Regions from separate parts of the Bacillus sp. A015 genome, predicted to be linked through region 3. Evidence: riboswitches for the same ligand, from Rfam matches in the RefSeq annotation. Region 3 holds a riboswitch; each other region holds the start of a gene.
What was found. A riboswitch is a leader RNA that binds a small molecule or an ion and turns the genes downstream of it on or off. The one in region 3 is predicted to bind S-adenosylmethionine.

Region 1 (5,427 bases), on a different contig from region 3:
CCGCATGCCGCATTAGCTGCAGACCGCCTGAACGTGCCGATGTGTTATGTCAGAAGTAAGCCAAAAGCACACGGAAAAGGGAATCAAATTGAAGGAGCCGTATCGCCTGGTCAAAAAGTTGTTGTCGTAGAAGACCTCATTTCAACTGGTGGGAGCGTGCTTGAAGTGGTCTCGGCTCTTCAAGACGAAGGCTGTGACGTACTCGGAGTTGCTGCAATTTTCACATACGGCCTGCCAAAAGCAGCTGCTGCTTTTCAAGAGAAAAACATTCCATATGTCACACTAACAGACTATGACACGCTGACAGACGTGGCACTTGAGCTAAAAGCGATCGAACCTTCTGCTATGAATAAACTAAAACGCTGGAGACAAGATCCTACCTCTGAATCTTGGATGGAAGAAACGGTCTAAAAAGCTGTGCCTAGCTGCACAGCTTTCAGCGTGTAGACAAACCCTCGCATTCGGTGTCAGTCCTGCGTGCCGGTGCTCACGAATGTCAAATTCGCTCCGCTCCGGTACTCGTCCTTCCTAGACTTCAAAGGTTTTCTATCACGCTGAAAAGAAGACAAAGGGCTAAAATAAAGGTCATTTTAGCCCTTTGTCAACAATCTGAAAGCTGTGCCTCGCTGCACAGCTTTTTCATTTGGTTAAAAATAGTAAAATAGACTCAAATTCAAATAAGAACTAATCCTATCAATAAAGTCGGGTTGACTTTTGTTTGAATTGTGTTAATATTTAATACAAATTAAAACTCTTATCCAGAGAGGTGGAGGGATTGGCCCGATGAAACCCGGCAACCTGCGATTCGCAAGGTGCCACTTCCTGCAAAATGATTCTATTTTGAAAGATAAGGAAATCGTGAGCTTCCTCATCTTTCTTTCGGACTGAAAGAAAGTTTTTTTATTTTTCACGATGAGGAGGAAGAATTGAAGAAAATCAGGATGAGGATTTAGTGAAGCACGTGCAAGAACTGATTGGGGGAAATGAAATTCGGTTCGATTACGTTCATTGTTCAGGACGGTCAAATGTTTAAGTGGGAAAAATGAAAAAATTAGATTGAAGTAGTGCGCAGATTAGCAATATGAGCGGTACTCCGGAAGGGGAGAAACAATGTTAACTTACGAAAATTGGCAAGAGCCGTCCATTACATTTCAAGAGGACGATTTGTATAAAGGGGCCCTATCCGTGCTGAAATGGGCGTACGGTCATTATGGTGATCAGCTCGTTTATGCATGCAGTTTTGGCATTGAGGGCATTGTCCTGATTGATCTTATTGCGAAAGTAAAAAAGGATGCGAGAATTGTCTTTTTAGATACAGGTCTGCATTTTAAGGAAACGTACGATACAATTGATGCGGTAAAGGAAAGATACCCCGGATTAGACATCGTACTGAAAACACCTGAGCTGACAGTTGAACAGCAAAACGAGCAGCATGGTGAAAAATTATGGGAAACAAATCCTCAAAGCTGCTGCCATATGCGCAAGGTCATTCCTTTGCAAGAGACACTATCTGGCTATCCGGCATGGCTTTCTGGCTTAAGAAGAGAGCAGTCACCAAAACGAGCAGGTACGAACTTTTTAAATAAGGATGAAAAGTTCAAATCAGTGAAAGTATGTCCGCTCATTCACTGGACGTGGAAGGACATATGGAGATATGCATCTAGAGAGGATCTTACTTATAATCCGCTGCATGACCAGGGATACCCAAGTATCGGCTGTGCACCGTGTACACAGCCAGCATTTACTGCGGATGATTTGCGTTCTGGCAGATGGTCAGGTACAGCAAAGACTGAGTGCGGATTACATGAGTAAGGGAGCATAATGTATGGAAATCGCCGCAATTTTATTTAGTTTATTCTTTGCTTTAAACATAGGCGCAAGCGGAGCAGCCGCTTCTATGGGCATTGCGTATGGATCAGGTGCAATTAAAAAGCCCATCTATGCACTCAGCGTTTGTGCAGTTGGGGTTTTAGCAGGTTCAGTGATTGGCGGCGGTGAGGTCGTCAAAACGATTAGCTCTGGTATTATGCCAGAATCTGTGATTACGCTTGAAATCGTTTGTATCATCATTGGCTCTGCCGCATTATCACTCTTCATAGCGAATCTGATGGCCATCCCTTTATCAACAAGTGAGGTCACAGTAGGGGCTGTGGTCGGTGTTGCAGTCGCGTATAAAGTGTTATATGTGAAATCTATTTTAGTCATTGTGGCCTTTTGGATCATCATTCCACTTGTCGCCTTTGTTTTCACCTTTACTGTAGTCAAAATCATCAGAATGTTCCCTAAACGCACATTATCTAAAAAAAGCACTGCGATTTTATCAGTCTTGCTCATGATCAGTGGATTTCTAGAGGCGTTTTCAGCCGGTATGAACAATGTTGCCAATGCAGTCGGCCCGCTTGTGGCCTCAAGCGTCTTGTCCGTTGGGCAAGGAACACTTTACGGCGGAATCTTCGTCGCACTTGGTGCCCTGTTGCTTGGCAGAAGAGTGCTAGAAACAAACGGAAAGAAAATCACCCGCTATCAAACGGGTGAAGGGATTTTGTTATCGAGTACCGGCGCTGGACTTGTCATCGTCAGCTCTATTTTTGGGCTGCCAGTTCCACTTACTCAAATCACCTCCTCATCCATTATCGGACTTGGGATGGCAAAGGGTGGACCTAACATTTTTCATAAACATATCGTGAAAAAGATGCTGAAGGTCTGGGTTGTGTCACCCTTTTTATCACTCAGCCTATCGTATCTGCTGGTGAGCCTTTTCCTAAAAGGAGATTATTACTCTATCTTTATCATGATGAGTGTACTGCTTGCCTCACTCGGTGCGCTGAGTCTGATGAAGGCAGTCAAAAATGAAAGCAGCTCTATTCATGAGCAGGGCGGCGGGATTTAACTATAAATCCGACTATTAACATCTAATAAATATGAACATTGAGAGGAAGATGAACAAATGAGTTTAACACCACATGGTGGCGTATTAATTAATCGAGTAAATGAAGAATATGATCTCAGTACGGCTGCGAAGGAAATTGAACTAGATGCGATTTCCTTTGCAGACCTTGAACTCATTGCGATTGGCGGATATAGTCCAATTGAAGGGTTTTTAACAAAAGCTGATTATGAAGCAGTTGTCAGCAGTATGCGGCTAGCAAGTGGTGTCGTTTGGTCTCTTCCGATTACGCTGCCAGTCACAAAGGAAAAGGCAGCCGAGATCAATCAAGGTGATATTGTGCGTCTCTCGTACAATGGAACAGTATACGGGGTCATTGAAGTAGAGGATCAATACACACCAGATAAGGAAAAAGAAGCTGTAAATGTGTATAAAACAGATGACCGCAATCATCCAGGCGTGAAAAAATTATTTGAACGCGGTGACACGTATATTGGCGGTAAAATTACACTGACGAAACGAAGCGAAAAACCATTCCCTCAATTTACGTATGAGCCAGAAGAAACAAGAAAACATTTTAAAGAAAACGGATGGAAAACAATTGTTGGTTTTCAAACGAGAAACCCCGTCCACCGTGCCCATGAATATATTCAAAAGACAGCACTAGAAACAGTAGATGGTTTATTTTTAAATCCGCTTGTTGGTGAAACAAAATCTGATGATATCCCAGCAGATGTGAGAATGAAAAGCTATCAAGTGTTATTGAACGGTTATTATCCAAAAGATCGCGTCTTTTTAGGTGTTTTTCCTGCTGCAATGCGTTATGCTGGACCAAAGGAAGCGATATTTCATGCGCTTGTTCGTAAAAATTATGGCTGCACACACTTTATTGTCGGAAGAGATCATGCAGGTGTTGGTGATTATTACGGCACATACGAGGCGCAGGAGCTATTTGATCAATTTACAAGCGAAGAGATTGGCATTACCCCGTTAAAATTTGAACACAGCTTCTACTGCAATACATGTGAAGCGATGGCAACTCCAAAAACATGTCCGCACGATAAAAGCGAGCATGTCATTCTTTCAGGTACAAAGGTTCGAACGATGCTGAGAAACGGTGAATTACCACCAAGCACGTTCAGCCGAAAAGAAGTTATTGAAACATTAATCGAAGGATTAAAAACGACGGTATCTTAAAGGAGGGTATGACATGAGCAACGAACATATCGTATGGCATGATTCATCTATTACAAAAAAAGAATATCAACAGAAAAACAATCATACAAGCGGCATCATCTGGCTCACTGGTCTAAGTGGTTCAGGCAAATCGACGATCGCAAATGCAGCGGCTAGAGAGCTGTTTGAACAAGGCTACCAAGTCACAGTCCTTGATGGCGATAACGTACGGCATGGACTCAATAAAGATTTAGGGTTTTCAGATGATGATAGAAAAGAAAACATCCGGCGCATCGGAGAAGTGGCGAAATTATTTGTTGAGCAAGGGACCATTGTCATCACAGCTTTTATTTCTCCATTTCAAGAAGATCGCCAAATTGTTAGACAGTTAGTCGAAGATGGGGAATTTCACGAAGTGTTTGTGAAATGTGATCTGAACGTGTGTGAAGAGCGTGATCCAAAGGGATTATATAAAAAAGCCAGAAACGGCGAAATTCCATTTTTTACTGGAATTGATTCACCATATGAAGAGCCAGCTGCGCCTGAGCTCGTATTAGATACAGGTGAATGGTCTCGCGAGGAATCCAAACAGCGCCTTGTTGATTATGTAAAGGGAAGAGCGAAATAATCGCCTGATGGCAGGGGGAGAAAGCACGATGGGGAAAGTATACATTGTTGGTGCCGGACCGGGTGATCCAGACTTAATTACATTGAAGGCCCATAAGGCAATACAGCAGGCAGATGTCATTTTATATGATCGTCTGGTCAATCAAGAGATTCTCGCCCACGCCAAACCGGAGGCGGAATTGATCTATTGCGGCAAGCTGCCAAATCATCATACGATGAGACAGGAAGCCATCAATGAAGCGCTTGTTACTCATGCAAAGAAAGGGCACATTGTCGTTCGTCTGAAAGGCGGCGATCCCTTTGTATTTGGCCGCGGCGGTGAAGAAATAGAATGCTTAGCTGAGCACGGGATCCCGTATGAAGTCGTCCCTGGGATTACCTCTGGTATTGCCGCGGCTGCTTATGCAGGCATTCCTGTGACGCACCGTGAATTCAGCTCAAATGTCGCCTTTGTCACAGGACATTATCAAAAGGATGAACATTTTGAAGAAAAGTGGGAGGCGCTGGCAACGGGAATTGATACCCTTGTCATATACATGGGTGTCAAAAACGTAGAAAGAGTGCAGCGGCTTCTTTTGAAAAATGGACGGGACCCTGAAACACCAGCTGCGTTTATTCACTGGGGAACCACTACTAGGCAAAAGACGACTTGCTGCACTGTGGCGACGCTGTCTGAAACCGTTGAAAAAGAAGGAATCGAGCATCCAAGTTTAATTGTTGTAGGAGATGTCGTTCAT
Region 2 (5,427 bases), on a different contig from region 3:
TATTCGATTGAATGCCTTGTTTGACTTCATTCAAATCCGTCATGTCCACGAAGGTATGCTCAATGCCAAATCTCGAAAGGACTTGCGTGATCATACGGAATGTTCCGCCGTACACATCTCTTGTGACAAGGACGTGATCTCCCTTTGATAAAAGAAGAAAAGCGGTTGAAATGGCTGCCATGCCTGACGCAAAGGCAAGCCCTCTTGTTCCTCCTTCTAACGCTGCAATGGTATCCTCTAATGCTTGACGTGTAGGGGTTCCTGATCTGGAGTAATCATATTGGCCAAATTCATCAAAGCTGCTTTGATGAAACGTGGACGCATGCTGAATCGGCACACTGACTGCACCTGTTGAACGGTCTGTTTTAAACGCATTATGAACAAGTTTTGTTTCGAGTGTCCAATCGTGTGTGGTCATTTGGCATGTACCTCCTCTTTCACTTTTGATAGTGCCTGTTTCAGATCAGCTTTCAGGTCATCCACATGCTCAATCCCAACAGAGAAACGGAGCAGTTTGTTACACACGCCGTTTGCTATGCGAATCTCTTCTGGAATGTCCATGTGCGTTTGCGTGGCAGGATACGTAATGAAGCTTTCGATTCCGCCAAGACTTTCAGCAAAACAAATCGTTTTCAGCTGCTTTAAAAATGGATTGACCCAGTCCTCTTTGGCTACACGAAATGACAGCATTCCTCCCTTGCCTGGGTAAAGAACATCTTGAATTTCAGGCTGCTCCTCTAAAAAATCCGCTAACTCCTTCGCATTTTCCTCATGCTGACGCATTCTAAGGGCCAATGTTTTCATTCCTCTCATTAAAAGCCATGAGTCAAATGGAGATAGGACCGCTCCGATAGCGTTTTGATGCTGGAACATGTCTTCAGATAGCTGCTCTCCTTTTGTGACCACAAGCCCGGCAAGGACGTCGTTGTGTCCGCCTAGATATTTGGTTGCGCTATGAATGACAATGTCCGCTCCTAGCGTAATCGGCTTTTGCAAGACTGGGGTGTAAAAGGTGTTGTCGACAATGACCAAAGCGTCATGCTCTTTTGCAATCTTCGCTATTTTTTGAATATCCGCTTCCTGCATGAGTGGATTTGTCGGCGTTTCAATAAAGACGGCTTTTGTGTTTGGCGTGATTTTAGAGCGTAAACAGTCTTCATCTGAAAAATCATCATAAAGAAAACGCAAGCCGTATTTTTTCCATTCGTTTTCAAACAAACGGTATGTTCCGCCATATAAGTCTGATGAGACAATGAGTTCATCTCCGCTCTCAAATAGAGCCATGATCGTTTGGATCGCTGCCATTCCCGAACTGAAGGCAAAACCGGCCGTCCCTTCTTCGAGTGAAGCAATCGCATCCTCTACAAGCTGTCTTGTTGGGTTTTTCGTTCGAATGTAATCAAACCCTGTTGATTCACCTATGCCTCTATGTCTGTATGCTGTTGAAAGATAAACGGGAGGACTGACTGTGCCAGTCGCCTCTTCGCTACGGTTTCCAATTTGCGCTAATTTCGTTTCCACATGTTCTGTCATTTGACACCATCCTAAGTAAAATCTGATTTCAAAACAGAAAAACCCCTTCTTCATAAGAAGAAGGGGTTTAATCGCTTCCTCTTATCTTCCAAGCAAAAAAGCTGCTTGCTGGATTTAGCACCTTGGTACATCACGTGACGTGATGCATACCGGTTGCTGAGGTTTCAAAGGGCCAGTCCCTCCACCTCTCACGATAAGAATGTGTTGTCTGTCTGTTCTAATTCTTAATACTGTAACGTATTAAAACTCATTTTTCAAGGGGAATTGTAATGATTAATTAAAATTTTCTGTATTTTATAACAGAATGGATGTCAGCCGATTTGATTGCATGTTCGCATATAGGAACAACGCTGTCTTTCATGTTACAATGAATGGAAACGTTTCACTTGTGATGAATTTGGTTAGCTGGAGGAATGGATTATGGTGAAGAAAACAGGAATCATTCAAGAAGAAACCTTACAGTCAAAAGAACTTGGGACGGACATGACCGTTTTAATCTATTTGCCAGTCAATTACTCCCCCCTTTATACATATCATGTCATCATTGCACAAGATGGTCATGATTATTTCCGCTTAGGTAAAATAGGCAGACAGGCGGAAGAATTGATGCAAAATAAAGAAATGGAACGCTCGATTATCATTGGTGTTCCTTACGAAAATGTCACTGAAAGACGAGAAACGTATCATCCAGAAGGCACAAAGTTTGAGGCGTATAAACGTTTTTTGGCAAATGAACTTGTCCCTTATATTGATGAACACTATCCAACGTATCAAATTGGGTCAGGACGTACGTTCATTGGTGATTCACTAGGCGCTACGATTTCACTCATGACAGCCATTGATTATCCTTCTTTATTTGGCGGGCTGATTTTGCAGTCTCCATACGTTGATGAGTCGGTCTTAGAAGCCGTCAAACAGTCAACAGCACTTTCTCATTATGCCATTATCCATCAAATTGGATCGGAAGAAACGGCTGTGAAAACAACAGATGGCCAAGTGCTTGATTTTATCAAACCGAACGCAGACTTAAAGGCCCTTCTTGAACAGTCTGGTGCGGATTATTTATTTGAAACATTCGAAGGGGATCATAAATGGACGTTTTGGCAGCCGCTCATTGCCCCTTCGTTAAAAAGAATGCTCCCATATTCGTTAATCAACTGAATTTTGTTATAATAAACAATAATAAATACTTTCTTAATCAGGAGGGAACATGATGAAATACGGAGTTGTTATATTTCCATCAAAAAAACTGCAAGATATTGCGAACTCTTATCGGAAACGTTATGATCCGAACTATGCACTCATACCGCCTCATTTAACATTAAGAACACCTTTTGAATTAACGGATCTAGAAGCAGCTGAGATCGTTTCAACCTTGCGAGAGTATGCAAAAAATGCTTCTCCCATTACCTTACGCATTAAAAAATTCAGTTCATTCGCTCCTGTAAACAACGTCATTTATATGAAAGTAGAACCGAACGAGGAATTAATGGGTCTAAATGAAAAATTGTACACTGACCCACTTGCTGGCACACCGGAATATGCATTTGTTCCGCATGTAACAGTGGCTCAAAAATTATCAGATGATGAGCATTCAGACGTACTTGGCACATTAAAGCTGAGAAAGATTGATCATGAAGAAACGGTTGACCGCTTCCATCTTTTATATCAATTAGAGAATGGATCTTGGACCGTTTATGAAACATTTATTTTAGGAGAGGGATAAAGACATTTGAAAACAGTCATCGCAAAAGCACAAACACAACGAGAAGATGCATATTACGTTCGAAAAGAAGTGTTCGTAAAAGAACAAGAAGTCCCTTTAGAGATCGAAATTGATGAACTAGAAGACGAAGCCACCCATTTTGTCATTTATAACGATGACAATAAGCCGCAGGCAGCCGCTAGACTGCGTATGATTGAAGGTCCCAAGGCAAAGCTTGAACGGATTTGTGTGTTAAAAGAGGCGCGCTCTTTTGGCCTTGGTCACAAACTGCTAGAGGCGCTAGAAACAGAGGCCACTTCCAAGGGAGCAAAGGAAGCTGTTATGCATGCACAAGTCCAAGCTCTTCCTTTCTACGAAAAGAAAGGCTACAAAGCCGTTTCTGAACCATTTGAAGAAGCGGGTATCACACATGTCAAAATGACAAAAACACTATCTGTTTGATCAAAGAGAAAAGCCAGGACATCATGGATGCGCTGGCTTTTCATTATTTATTATCGTTCGTCAAGGTAAGAAAGCGCAATCATTTATATATAAGCATTGATATGAATGCCCTTGCCTTCCTCCATAAACATATCTCGTACAAAGCGTTCCCGCTTTTTTTGCTGTACTTTCGTTTCTGCTTCTGTCACTAAGTCCTCTTTTTTCTCCAGCTCTCTGTATACCTTGTCATGAAAGGTGCGAGTGACCTCTGTCACTCTCGCATAGTCTTCTTTATCCTGAGGAGCAGGACGATTGATATATTGAAAATACAGATCCGGCTGAATCGGGGCTATATATCCCATCAAGAACGCCTCCTTTGCTTCTCTTCTATTCTACTATTCCCTAATTATGACTGTTTGAAACACGCTTCATTTGATATGATTAGATTTGTTTCTTTTTAAGATTGATTGACTATTGGAGGACTAGCTTTGAAATGCGCACGACGACATGATCGAACGATCTCATTACATACGTATTCGAGAGAACATTATCAATTCCTCCATGATGAGGGAAAAAAAGGGCACTTATCCTGCCCATATTGCGGACAACCCGTCTTTTTCAGATTAAATATACATGAAGAGCCTGCCTTTATTCATAAGCAAACGTCTCAGCAAGAGATGTGCGAAAAAGCAGAAGAACAAGAAGACATGAAAAAAAAGAAAGAACCAGAGGAAAATTATTCCTACAAAGAACTTGGCGGCTTCCGTTTTCCAGCTGGCAAACAGGTCATCTCGCAAACAAAGGAATCGTATGATTGGCAAGAACCAAGGTCGATTCAATTTAGCGAAGCCTTACATTTAGAAGAGAATGAACAAGTACATACCATCGACCTTTTTCCTCAAATCACCTTTAGCGCGCCGCAGCTTCAAGCTGTCACACATAAAGATGGTCCAATGCTTGTTCTGGCTGGTGCCGGAAGCGGGAAAACAAGGGTGCTGACGGCTAGAGCGGCTTATCTGATCTCACACCATCAAATTCCTGCTCACCATATATTACTCGTCACTTTCACTACAAAAGCCAGCAGTGAAATGAAAGAAAGACTGCGCAAGCAATACCAGCTTCATCCATCACAAGCGAACCAAGTCGTGACGGGCACCTTCCACAGTCTTTTTTATAAAATGCTGCTTCACGATGATCCGAACAGATGGAACGGCCAGCACCTGATCAAGTTCGACTGGCAAAAGGAACAGTACCTTCGGAAAGCAATGATGAATGAAGGACTTGATGAGAAAGACTATCCTACCGATCAAGTGTTACAATCGATCGGCTATTGGAAAAATGCCTTTTTACCAGGCGAACTTCCTGAGCTGAAAGATGAAAAGGACAAACAAATCTGGACGATCTATCAATCGTATGAACAGCAGAAACGGGACCATCAGCAATTTGACTTTGATGACATGGCCATTGCCTGCTTACACATGCTGACGGAACAGCCTGAACTGCTCAAACGATATCAAGAACGATTTAAATATATTTTAGTTGATGAATTTCAGGATATTAATCCGGTTCAATATCAGTTGATTCAGCTTTTAGCCGGGGAATCAGAGCAGCTATTTTGTGTAGGTGATGATGATCAAGCCATTTATGCCTTTAGGGGCAGCAACCCTGCTTTCATTCTTGAATTCAAACGGGACTATCCTTCAGCTCAGATCGTCCATTTACATGCGAATTATCGTTCTCACCATACA
Region 3 (5,427 bases):
CTACATATAAGTAGACCTCTACTTCATCCCTGTCATCAATATCCTCTGTCATCTCACTGCGGTGCAAGAGGACAGAATCTTCACCATCTGTCAAAAAGTAGCCGTACTCCATCTCGTTCTCTATTTGCAAGGTCAATTGCTCACCTGGTCTCATGTTCTCTTCCTTCCTATCTGCCCATAAAAGAGCGTTCGTTCATCTTTTGATTCACTTTATTCTACTATACTTCTCTCAACATGAACATCTCTAGTTCTGTTAGCTAAAGTGGACAAACTTCCCTTGATTTATACCGCAAGCGGCTGAACTCTTTGATTTGTCTATTCGATAAAGTTTCTTCTTGCCCTGTTTGCATGATAAAATAGACGCAATATCTATACTTGGAGGTCATGTGTTATGGCAAAAGAAAGTTCATTTGATATTGTATCGAAGGTGGAACTGCCAGAGGTGCAAAACGCCATTCAAGCAGCGCTAAAAGAAATTAAAAATCGTTATGATTTTAAAGGAAGTAAAAGTGATATTTCACTTGAAAAAGAAGAGCTCGTTCTCATCTCAGATGATGACTTCAAGCTTGAACAGCTAAAAGATGTGCTTGTGACAAAGCTGATTAAACGAAATGTTCCAACTAAAAACATCGACTACGGAAAAACCGAACATGCCCTAGGCGGAACAGTACGCCAGCGTGCCAAGCTGATTAGCGGTATCGATAAAGACAATGCCAAAAAGATCAACGCACTCATTAAGCAATCTGGCATCAAAGTGAAGTCGCAGTTTCAAGATGACCAAGTGCGTGTAACAGGAAAAAATAAAGATGATTTACAAGAGGTCATTTCACTCATGCGCAAAGCAGATTTGCCGATTGACGTCCAATTTATAAATTTTCGATAAATTTTAAATTTTCCATTGATTATTTCCGATTTTTTCGTTACAGTTGATGGAAGTTCAATTCATTGACATGTTCATATCGCTTTCTTATCAAGAGAGGCAGAGGGACTGGCCCTGTGAAGCCTCAGCAACCGGTGTAGTAGAAATGTATTTTCTATGACCAAGGTGCTAAATCCAGCAAGCAACTGCTTGGAAGATAAGGAGAAGAATTACGATACAGCCAAAAAGTCTTCTTCTTATCAGAAGGCTTTTTTTGTTACATAGAAATAAGGAGGAATACAATGGGCCTATTACAAGACTTACAAAATCGCGTATTGATTGCTGACGGAGCAATGGGAACACTTTTATACTCTTACGGCATTGACCGGTGCTTTGAAGAACTAAATTTATCAAAAGAAGATGAAGTGAAAAGAGTGCATGAGGCGTATGTGCAGGCTGGAGCTGACATCATCCAAACGAACACGTACGGTGCGAATTATATTAAACTATCCCGCTACGGCTTAGAGGAAGAAACAAAACGCATCAATACAAAAGCGGTACAAATTGCAAAAGCTGCCGCCGGCTCAGCTTATGTACTCGGAACGATTGGCGGCATTCGAACGTTTAACAAAAATGCCTACTCTATAGACGAGATCAAACGAAGCTTTAGAGAGCAGCTGTACATCCTATTAAATGAACAGCCTGACGGATTATTGCTTGAAACGTATTATGATATGGAAGAGGCGAAGGCCGTTCTCGAAATTGCACGCAAAGAAACGACTCTCCCGATTGTCATGAACGTATCCATGCACGAGCAAGGTGTTTTGCAGGACGGTACACCGCTGAAGGACGGTTTATCTGAACTATCCTCTCTTGGCGCTGATGTCGTTGGGATCAACTGCAGGCTGGGCCCTTATCATATGATTCAGGCACTCGAAGGCGTCCCGATTTTGGAAAATTCTCATTTATCTGTCTATCCTAACAGCAGTCTCCCGTCTCTTGAAGAAGGCAGACTCGTCTATGATACAGATAATGATTATTTCCGAAAAAGTGCACTAGAGTTTAGAAATCAAGGCGCACGCATTATCGGAGGCTGCTGCGGAACGACGCCTCAGCATATTAGCGCAATGGCTGAGGCTGTTAAAGATTTAGCACCGATCACTGAAAAAGAAGTGAAAATATTAAAAGAAGAAATCATTTCGATCCAAGACCAGCGCACTGAACCTGGACTTGACGAGCTGGCTGTTAAAAAACGATCGATTATCGTAGAGCTGGACCCGCCAAAGAAGCTGAACTTCAAAAAATTCCTTGTCGCAGCAAATGAATTAAAGAGTGCAGGCATTGATGCTCTGACGTTAGCTGATAATTCTCTTGCGACTCCGCGCATTAGCAATGTGGCTTGCGGCGCATTATTGAAACAGCAGCTTGATATGCGTTCACTTGTCCATATCACGTGTCGTGATCGTAATCTGATTGGACTACAATCCCATTTGATGGGACTCGACACTCTCGGATTAACCGATATTTTAGCCATCACAGGCGACCCGTCTAAAATTGGTGATTTCCCAGGTGCAACATCTGTTTATGATTTAACCTCCTTTGATTTGATCCGTTTGATCAAACAGTTTAACGAAGGACTTTCTTTCTCAGGGAAGCCGCTTGGTAAAAAGACCAATTTTTCAGTGGCTGGCGCGTTTAATCCAAATGTGCGTCATATCGATAAAGCAGTAAAACGTCTTGAGAAAAAAATAGAATACGGCGCTGATTATTTCATCTCACAGCCTGTTTATTCAGAGGAACAGCTAGTGAAAATTCATGAGGAAAGCCGTCATTTGGATAAACCGATTTACATCGGCATTATGCCGTTAACAAGCAGCAGAAATGCAGAGTTTATTCACCATGAAATTCCGGGCATCAAATTGTCTGATTCGATTCGTGACATCATGGCCAAGGCAGGCGAGGATAAGGAAAAGCAGCGAACAGAAGGCTTAGCGATTGCCCGGTCTTTATTAGATACGGCCTGCGAATTGTTTAATGGCATTTATTTAATTACTCCTTTCCTTCGATCAGATTTAACAGCAGAACTGACAACCTACATCCATCAGAAAGAAAAGGAGCCAAACGTACATGCCAACTATCACTGAACAGCTCAAGAAACGCATCCTCGTCCTTGATGGTGCAATGGGCACAATGATTCAAAACGCCAATCTCACAGCAGAGGACTTTGGCGGAGAAGAGTATGAGGGCTGTAACGAATATTTGAACATGACAGCCCCTCACATCATCTCCACAATCCACCGGGAATATCTTGAAGCAAGTGCGGACTTAATTGAGACAAATACATTTGGCGCTACGAAACTTGTTCTCGATGAATACGGGCTTGGCCATCTCGCCTATGAACTCAATGCACGAGCTGCTCAGCTGGCAAAGAATGAAGCAGACCGTTTCTCCACACCGGAGTGGCCTCGTTTTGTTGTAGGCGCAATGGGGCCTACAACTAAAACATTATCTGTGACAGGCGGCACAACCTTTGAAGAGCTCGTCGCAAACTATGAGGAGCAGGCCCGCGCACTCATTGACGGCAAATGTGATGCCCTTCTTTTAGAAACAAGCCAAGACATGCTGAATGTAAAAGCTGGATTCAAGGGCATTCAGGAAGCCTTTAACGCGACCGGCATTCAATTACCACTCATGGTATCAGGTACGATTGAACCAATGGGCACCACCCTTGCTGGTCAAGATATTGAGGCCTTTTATATCTCTCTTGAGCATATGAAACCTATCAGCGTTGGCCTAAACTGTGCAACTGGTCCAGAATTTATGACAGACCATATCCGCACACTCTCCTCCATCGCAAAGTCAGCTGTTAGCTGCTATCCAAATGCTGGTCTCCCAGATGAAGAAGGACAATATCACGAATCCCCTGCTTCCCTTGCTAAAAAAATCGCCGCCTTTGCACAGGAAGGCTGGTTAAATATCGTCGGGGGCTGCTGCGGAACAACACCTGCACATATTCAGGCATTATCAGACGAAGTGCGCTCGCTCCAGCCGCGCAGCATGGTTCATGAATCATCACAGCATACCGTATCAGGAATTGAACCCCTTATTTATGAAGAAGCAATGCGTCCGCTTTTTGTAGGTGAGCGGACAAATGTCATTGGTTCCCGGAAATTCAAACGGCTGATTGCTGAACAAAAGTTTGAAGAGGCGTCAGAAATTGCTCGTGCTCAGGTGAAAAATGGCGCTCACGTCATTGATGTGTGTCTAGCAGATCCAGACCGTGATGAAGCAGCTGACATGGAAGGCTTTTTACAAGAAGCCATGAAAAAGATCAAAGCTCCTTTTGTCATTGATTCAACGGATAAACACGTGATTGAAAAAGCACTTACGTATTCTCAAGGGAAAGCCATCATCAATTCCATTAATTTAGAGGATGGCGAAGAGCGGTTTGAAGAGATTCTTCCGCTTGTGAACTATATGGCGGCGCACTTGTTGTTGGAACGATCGATGAAACAGGGATGGCAGTGACAGCAGAACGAAAGCTCGAGATTGCCGTACGTTCCCATGAATTGCTAACGAAGAAATATGGAATTCCTGCAAGTGACATTATTTTTGATCCTCTTGTCTTTCCAGTAGGCACTGGAGACGCGCAGTATATTGGCGCTGCTGAAGAAACGATCAAAGGCATCAAAATGATCAAGGAAACACTGCCTGAGTGTCTCGCGATTTTAGGCATTAGTAACGTGTCTTTCGGACTCCCGCCTGTTGGCAGAGAGGTCTTGAATGCCGTCTATTTGTATCACTGCGTCCAAGCAGGACTTGATTATGCAATCGTTAATACTGAAAAACTTGAACGTTTCGCTTCAATTCCAAAGGAAGAAATCAAGCTAGCTGAAACATTACTTTATGAAACAAATGATCAAACCCTTGCCGAATTCACCCAATTTTACCGCGGGAAAAAGAAAACGGAGAAAAAACCAAAGGTCTCCTTATCGCTTGATGAGAGGCTGGCACTATACGTCGTCGAAGGAACAAAAGAAGGGCTGATTGATGATCTGTCCCTTGCCTTAGACCAATTCGAATCGCCTCTTCATGTCATCAATGGACCCTTGATGCAGGGAATGGCTGAAGTTGGACGTCTTTTTAATCAAAACGAATTGATTGTGGCTGAAGTGCTTCAATCGGCAGAGGTCATGAAAGCATCTGTTTCGTATCTTGAGCAATATATGGAAAAGCAGCATGCAAGCGGCAAAGGGAAGATTCTCCTTGCGACGGTTAAAGGAGATGTCCATGATATCGGGAAAAACCTTGTCGACATCATTTTGAGCAATAATGGCTTTCAAGTGGTCGATCTCGGGATCAAAGTCACACCTCAAACATTGATCGAAGCTGTGCAAAAGGAAAAACCAGATATGATCGGATTATCCGGATTACTTGTCAAGTCAGCACAGCAAATGGTACTGACCGCTCAAGATTTACAAAAAGCGAACATCTCCGTTCCCATTTTGGTCGGCGGTGCTGCTCTTTCACGGAAATTTACGAAGATGAAAATTTCGCCTCATTATGAC
Region 4 (5,427 bases), on a different contig from region 3:
TTAAAAAGTGAAGAACGCTTTAGAGAAATATTCGAAAATGCGATGGATGCTATCATCATATGGGCGGACGATGGAGAGATTGTGAGAGCCAATGAATCGGCCTGCCGTATTTTTGAATTACCAATGCATCAGCTGATTGGCAAGAAACTCACAGACTTTCTCGTCAAATCTGATAAGAGATATAGACCGACAAGAAGACGTTATATCAGGAATCATGAAATAAGGGAAGAACTCCTGTTCAGAATGGCAAATGGTCAATTTAAAGAGCTTGAGTTCACCTCAAAGCATGCGGTATTAGAAGGACAGCACTTAACCATTTTACGTAATGTCAGTGATAGAAAGCGAATGGAGCAGGAGCTTCGTGAAAGTGAGCTCAAATTCCGTAAAGTATTTAATGGGTCAATGGATGGCATTGTTCTTTTCGATAATCAATACCGGATTATTGATGTCAATCCTTCTGCAAGCGAACTGCTAGAACTGAAGGACGATCATTTAACTGAAATGAATCTCTTTCATATACTTGCCCCATATCAAATTGAAAATTTAGCACAGCCCGCTCAGGCAATGTCATTAGATGAGATGGACAATGAGGTTCCGTTTGTGCTGAGCCACCCAGATCAGCGCATACTGGAATTCTCTTTTAAACGCAATATTATTCATAACATGAATCTAGCGATCTTTAGAGATGTGACAGAGCGGAAGGAATTAGAAGAGCGGGTGAGAAAATCAGATACACTTCATGTGGTCGGAGAGCTTGCCGCTGGAATTGCACATGAAATTAGAAATCCGATGACGGCATTAAAAGGCTTCATTCAGCTGTTGAAAGGAAATATTGAAGGGGAGTATTCACTCTATTTCAATGTCATCACATCAGAGCTAAAAAGAATTGAATCCATCATTACAGAATTTTTGATTTTAGCGAAACCGCAAGCCATTGTGTATGAAGAAAAAAATGTGGTGCAAATTGTAAAAGACACGATGGATCTTCTGCACGCACAGGCGAATCTTGGCAATGTCCAAATGCACCTCAATGTCATGGATGAGATTCCGCTGATCTACTGTGAACAAAATCAATTAAAGCAAGTCTTCATTAACATTTTAAAAAATGCAATTGAAGTGATGCCGCGGAAAGGAAATGTATTCGTGAGCATTCAGCGGAAGGGCGAGGAGCATATTGTCATTTCATTGCGTGATGAAGGCTGCGGAATGACAGAGGATAAGCTAAAGCGTCTTGGTGAACCATTTTATACAACGAAAGAACGAGGAACTGGACTTGGTTTAATGGTTAGTTATAAAATTATTGAAGAGCATCAAGGAACCATTGAAGTAGAGAGTGAGGAAGGAGTAGGGACGGTTTTCCACCTTACACTGCCACTCAGGCAACAGAAACAAGAAGGAGAGCTTTAATATGTATTATACAGTCTATAGCGCACCAATCGGGGCATTATACATACTAGAAAAAGACGGTGTCATTATCGAAGTGGTGTTTGATGATGAACCGTTCTTGACAAAAAAGCAGGCAGCCGATCTAAAAAAAGAAGATACGTTTGTTTTACGAGAAGCGAAAAAACAGCTTGATGAGTATTTCAAGGGAGATCGTAAAGTATTCGATCTTCCACTCAAGCAAGCTGGCTCTCCATTTCAAGAGCAAGTGTGGGAGGCACTTTCGGCTATTCCATACGGTGAATCAAAAAGCTATGCAGACATTGCAGAAGCGATTGGCAATCCACAGGCCGTCAGAGCCATTGGACAAGCCAACCGGCGCAATGCCTTGCCTATTTTTATCCCGTGTCACCGGGTCATTGGAAAAGACCGGTCTCTCACGGGCTATGCAGGAACGAAGACAGATATGAAAGCGGTTCTGCTTGAATTAGAAGGCATCCCATTTGTTCAAAAATAAATCGATTGACCTGTTCCAAATGTTTAGCAAACGACATATCCTTTTATTAAGCTAAAAAAGTTGGTTGAGGGAAAAAGGAGGGCGCTAGGATGTTTTGGGGCAAAAAAGATAAAATGTATGCTGTCACGTCACTATGTGTCAAAATGAACGTTTTGACAGAGGAACAAAAAAAAGAAATTTTAGCCAAAACGATCGAAACAAAAAAGCGCGGTGCTCTTAAATGACAAGAACACGGCGCTTTTTTGTGATCAGAGTGAGATGCTTTCAGTGAAAAGTGCATCAATCTCCTCTGTGTAATTGGAAGTGATAATTCCTTTCTCTGTAATGATACCTGAAATGAGGTGGTGGGGAGTGACATCAAAGGCGGGATTAAATACCTGAACATCGGGCGGTGCAATTTGTATGCCATTTAATTCCTTTACTTCCAGCGGGTCGCGCTCTTCAATCGGAATATCTGTCCCATCGCGGGTCGATACATCAAAGGTCGAAAGTGGTGCTGTCACAAAAAACGGAATTTGAAAGTGTTTAGCCAGAATGGCAAGACCTAACGTTCCAATCTTATTCGCTGTATCTCCATTTCGAGCGATTCGATCAGCTCCAACAATGACAGCAGAAATTTGCTTTTCTTTCATCGTATGGGCTGCCATGTTATCTGTGATGAGCGTCACATCCACACCACCCTGCATCAGCTCCCATGTCGTCAGTCGAGCGCCTTGAAGAACGGGGCGTGTTTCACAAGCATAAATGTGAAGATCGAGATTTTTCTTTTTGGCTAAATAAAAAGGAGCAAGCGCTGTTCCGTAACGGCTCGTTGCGATGGAGCCTGCATTACAAATGGTCATAATACGGTCACCTGATTTAAAGAGCTGGAGAGCATTTTGACCAATTTGCCTGCATGTTTCTTCATCTTCGATTTGAATTTGAATGGCTTCATGGACAAGATCTGTTTTGGCTGCATTCACCGAAGCAGCACGCTCAATGCGCTGAATCAGTCGGTCTAATGCCCATGCAAGGTTCACAGCGGTTGGACGAGCACTGTTTAAATATTCTTTTAGTCGAGCGACTTCTTGTTGAAAGACATCAATGTCTTCTGTATCAATCTCTTGAGCACTCAGCGCCAGCCCAAAAGCTGCTGTAATGCCAATAGCAGGTGCTCCGCGTACTTTTAACGTCACAATCGCATCATACACATCTTCTTTAGTAAATAAATGCTCAAATACGGTTTCGGCCGGTAATTTTTGCTGATTCAAAATGTTAATATGGTTTTCTTCCCATTCGACGGAACGGGGAACTTCAAATTCTTTAGACAAAACCCGTCACTCCTTTACAGATTGCTGGAATAATGCGACGAGGTCAGACGCTGTTTCCACTGCATGATATTGTTTAATGAATGTTTTGCCGAGCGTAAGTGCTGCTTTTTTCTGCTGAATCCGTTTAGTTGATGATGGAATCGCATCAAGATCAGCTGCATGAGCAAGACCAATGGTTCGGCGAACAAGCTCACAGCCGGCAAAGCCTGCCGCTTCTTTTAAAATCCGGTCAAAGGTTGTTTCTAAAAAGCTGTCCGATACACTAAACGCTTCAATGCTGTCTTCTTTCCATGCCTTTGTGAACACTTCTTTGAATGTTGCCCACACATTGACGACATGGTCAAAAAGGTGCTGCTGTTCTTGTTCATTCTCATGAGATAAAGCATTCAGGAACAGATTGGAAATGAAGTGACCGATATCGAATCCGAAAGGACCGTAAAAAGCGAATTCTGGATCAATGATTTTCGTTTCCGTTTCGTTTGCAAAAATACTTCCAGTATGAAGATCTCCATGAACCAGTGTTTCAGCTGAGGTTAAGAAGATACGCTTCAGCTCTGCGGCTTTTGCTTGCAGTTCAAGATCAGCCCACAGTGCTTTTGCATCTTCTCTTAATTCCTCTTCGAAGTCATTTGTTTCACTATCAAAGAAAGGGTCTGTGAAGACGAGCTTTTCTGTGATGTCACAAAGATCAGGGTTCGTAAACTGCTTCACGAATTGTTTTTTGATTTTAGGATTTGTGGCAAAGTCAGATGTGTAAAATAGTGTTTTGCCTAAAAATTCACCGACATGATCTGATAAATGCGGATATTGTTTTCCGGCAATTAGCCCTTTTCTGACGATTTCTAAGTGTGATAGATCCTCCATTGCTGTCACAGCAAGAGCTGTATCAGAATAATAGACTGCTGGTACGAGATGCGGCGCATATTCTGACTGCTTAATCAGTGCAGCACTTTCAATTCTTGCACGATCTAATGTAAGCGGCCAGCTCTCCCCAACCACCTTTGCATAAGGCAGTGCCTGCTTGATGATCAATCCTTTTTCACGTTTGTGATCAAAAATATGAAAGACGTAATTTAAATTCCCGTCACCGATTTCAGTACATGTCAAATGACTGCTTTCTTGGATCAAACCAAGTCTAATCGCCAGTGCAACTGCCGAGCTCTCTGTTAATTCTTCATATGATGCCGTAAGTGTAACCAATTGCTTCCCCTCCAAATCATATAAAAAAGCCTCTTTCTCCTGAGAGAAAGAGGCTTGATAGCGTGTATGCTCTAAGCCTCTCTTATCTCTCAGCACATACGTCTGATGGAATTAGCACCGTGCCCTATAAGACAATTGTCTTGGCGCTGTACTTGCTGCGCCCCACTTCACAGTGGTATTAACGGTCGGTTGCTGTTGGGGTCAAAAGGCCAAATCCCTCGCCCAACTCTCGATAAGAGAAATCAATATGTAATTGTTTTGTCTGCATGCATTTCTTAATTCAAGATATTATCAGAGCTGCTCTTCACATGTCAATCTTTTTTCAAAATTGCTTTACAATTCATAAAACAATCCATTACAGTGAGTGTATTGTCACGTAACTTGAATAGAAGGTGAAAAAATGGAATTCCAGCAATCAGATGTGTTGAAACATTTACCGAAGCAGTTTTTTGCGTCGCTTGTCCAAAAAGTGCAGAAAAAAGTGCAGGAAGGAGCTGATATCATAAATTTAGGCCAGGGAAATCCTGATCAGCCAACTCCTCCGCATATTGTAAAAGCCATGCAGGAAGCGGTAGCAAAGCCCGAAAATCATCAATACTCCTCTTTTCGCGGAACAGCAAAACTAAAAAAGGCCGCCGCAGCCTTTTATGAAAGAGAATATGGTGTCACGCTTGATCCGAAGACAGAAATCGCCATATTATTTGGGGGGAAAGCGGGACTAGTTGAGCTGCCGCAATGCTTACTGAATCCAGGTGATACGCTGCTTGTCCCAGATCCGGGTTATCCTGATTACTGGTCAGGCGCTGTGCTTGCTGGAGCTCATATGGTCACCATGCCTCTTCTTGAACAAAATGATTTTTTACCTGACTACCATCTATTGCCTGAGGCTGATAAGAAAAAGGCAAAATTGATGTACTTAAATTATCCAAACAATCCGACTGGTGCCACTGCAAGTCGTGCATTTTTTGAAGAAACCGTTACGTTTGCGAAAGATCACAAATTGTGTGTTGTCCATGA

Region 1: another riboswitch for S-adenosylmethionine. It lies ahead of ACSLGF_RS00455 (DUF2292 domain-containing protein); the one in region 3 lies ahead of ACSLGF_RS10900 (bifunctional homocysteine S-methyltransferase/methylenetetrahydrofolate reductase).
Region 2: another riboswitch for S-adenosylmethionine. It lies ahead of ACSLGF_RS18535 (methionine biosynthesis PLP-dependent protein); the one in region 3 lies ahead of ACSLGF_RS10900 (bifunctional homocysteine S-methyltransferase/methylenetetrahydrofolate reductase).
Region 4: another riboswitch for S-adenosylmethionine. It lies ahead of mtnK (S-methyl-5-thioribose kinase); the one in region 3 lies ahead of ACSLGF_RS10900 (bifunctional homocysteine S-methyltransferase/methylenetetrahydrofolate reductase).

Annotation. Positions count from the first base shown of each region.
Region 1 covers NZ_JBSPZB010000001.1:90,455-95,881, forward strand. The annotation lists gene pyrE (orotate phosphoribosyltransferase) at 1-411, shown strand, start outside; SAM riboswitch class I at 752-854, shown strand; gene ACSLGF_RS00455 (DUF2292 domain-containing protein) at 984-1,046, shown strand; gene ACSLGF_RS00460 (phosphoadenylyl-sulfate reductase) at 1,111-1,812, shown strand; gene ACSLGF_RS00465 (anion permease) at 1,826-2,890, shown strand; gene sat (sulfate adenylyltransferase) at 2,948-4,084, shown strand; gene cysC (adenylyl-sulfate kinase) at 4,098-4,691, shown strand; gene cobA (uroporphyrinogen-III C-methyltransferase) at 4,720-5,427, shown strand, end outside.
Region 2 covers NZ_JBSPZB010000040.1:1,514-6,940, forward strand. The annotation lists gene metC (cystathionine beta-lyase) at 1-418, opposite strand, end outside; gene ACSLGF_RS18535 (methionine biosynthesis PLP-dependent protein) at 415-1,533, opposite strand; SAM riboswitch class I at 1,612-1,733, opposite strand; gene ACSLGF_RS18540 (esterase family protein) at 1,954-2,694, shown strand; gene ACSLGF_RS18545 (YjcG family protein) at 2,747-3,259, shown strand; gene ACSLGF_RS18550 (GNAT family N-acetyltransferase) at 3,266-3,700, shown strand; gene ACSLGF_RS18555 (hypothetical protein) at 3,784-4,041, opposite strand; gene ACSLGF_RS18560 (UvrD-helicase domain-containing protein) at 4,168-5,427, shown strand, end outside.
Region 3 covers NZ_JBSPZB010000011.1:825-6,251, forward strand. The annotation lists gene ACSLGF_RS10890 (CvfB family protein) at 1-154, opposite strand, end outside; gene ACSLGF_RS10895 (YajQ family cyclic di-GMP-binding protein) at 392-883, shown strand; SAM riboswitch class I at 965-1,083, shown strand; gene ACSLGF_RS10900 (bifunctional homocysteine S-methyltransferase/methylenetetrahydrofolate reductase) at 1,162-3,003, shown strand; partial or broken gene metH (methionine synthase) at 2,987-5,427, shown strand, end outside.
Region 4 covers NZ_JBSPZB010000007.1:84,791-90,217, forward strand. The annotation lists gene ACSLGF_RS08440 (PAS domain S-box protein) at 1-1,407, shown strand, start outside; gene ACSLGF_RS08445 (methylated-DNA--[protein]-cysteine S-methyltransferase) at 1,409-1,900, shown strand; gene ACSLGF_RS08450 (hypothetical protein) at 1,990-2,124, shown strand; gene mtnA (S-methyl-5-thioribose-1-phosphate isomerase) at 2,149-3,210, opposite strand; gene mtnK (S-methyl-5-thioribose kinase) at 3,217-4,410, opposite strand; SAM riboswitch class I at 4,491-4,648, opposite strand; gene ACSLGF_RS08465 (aminotransferase class I/II-fold pyridoxal phosphate-dependent enzyme) at 4,811-5,427, shown strand, end outside.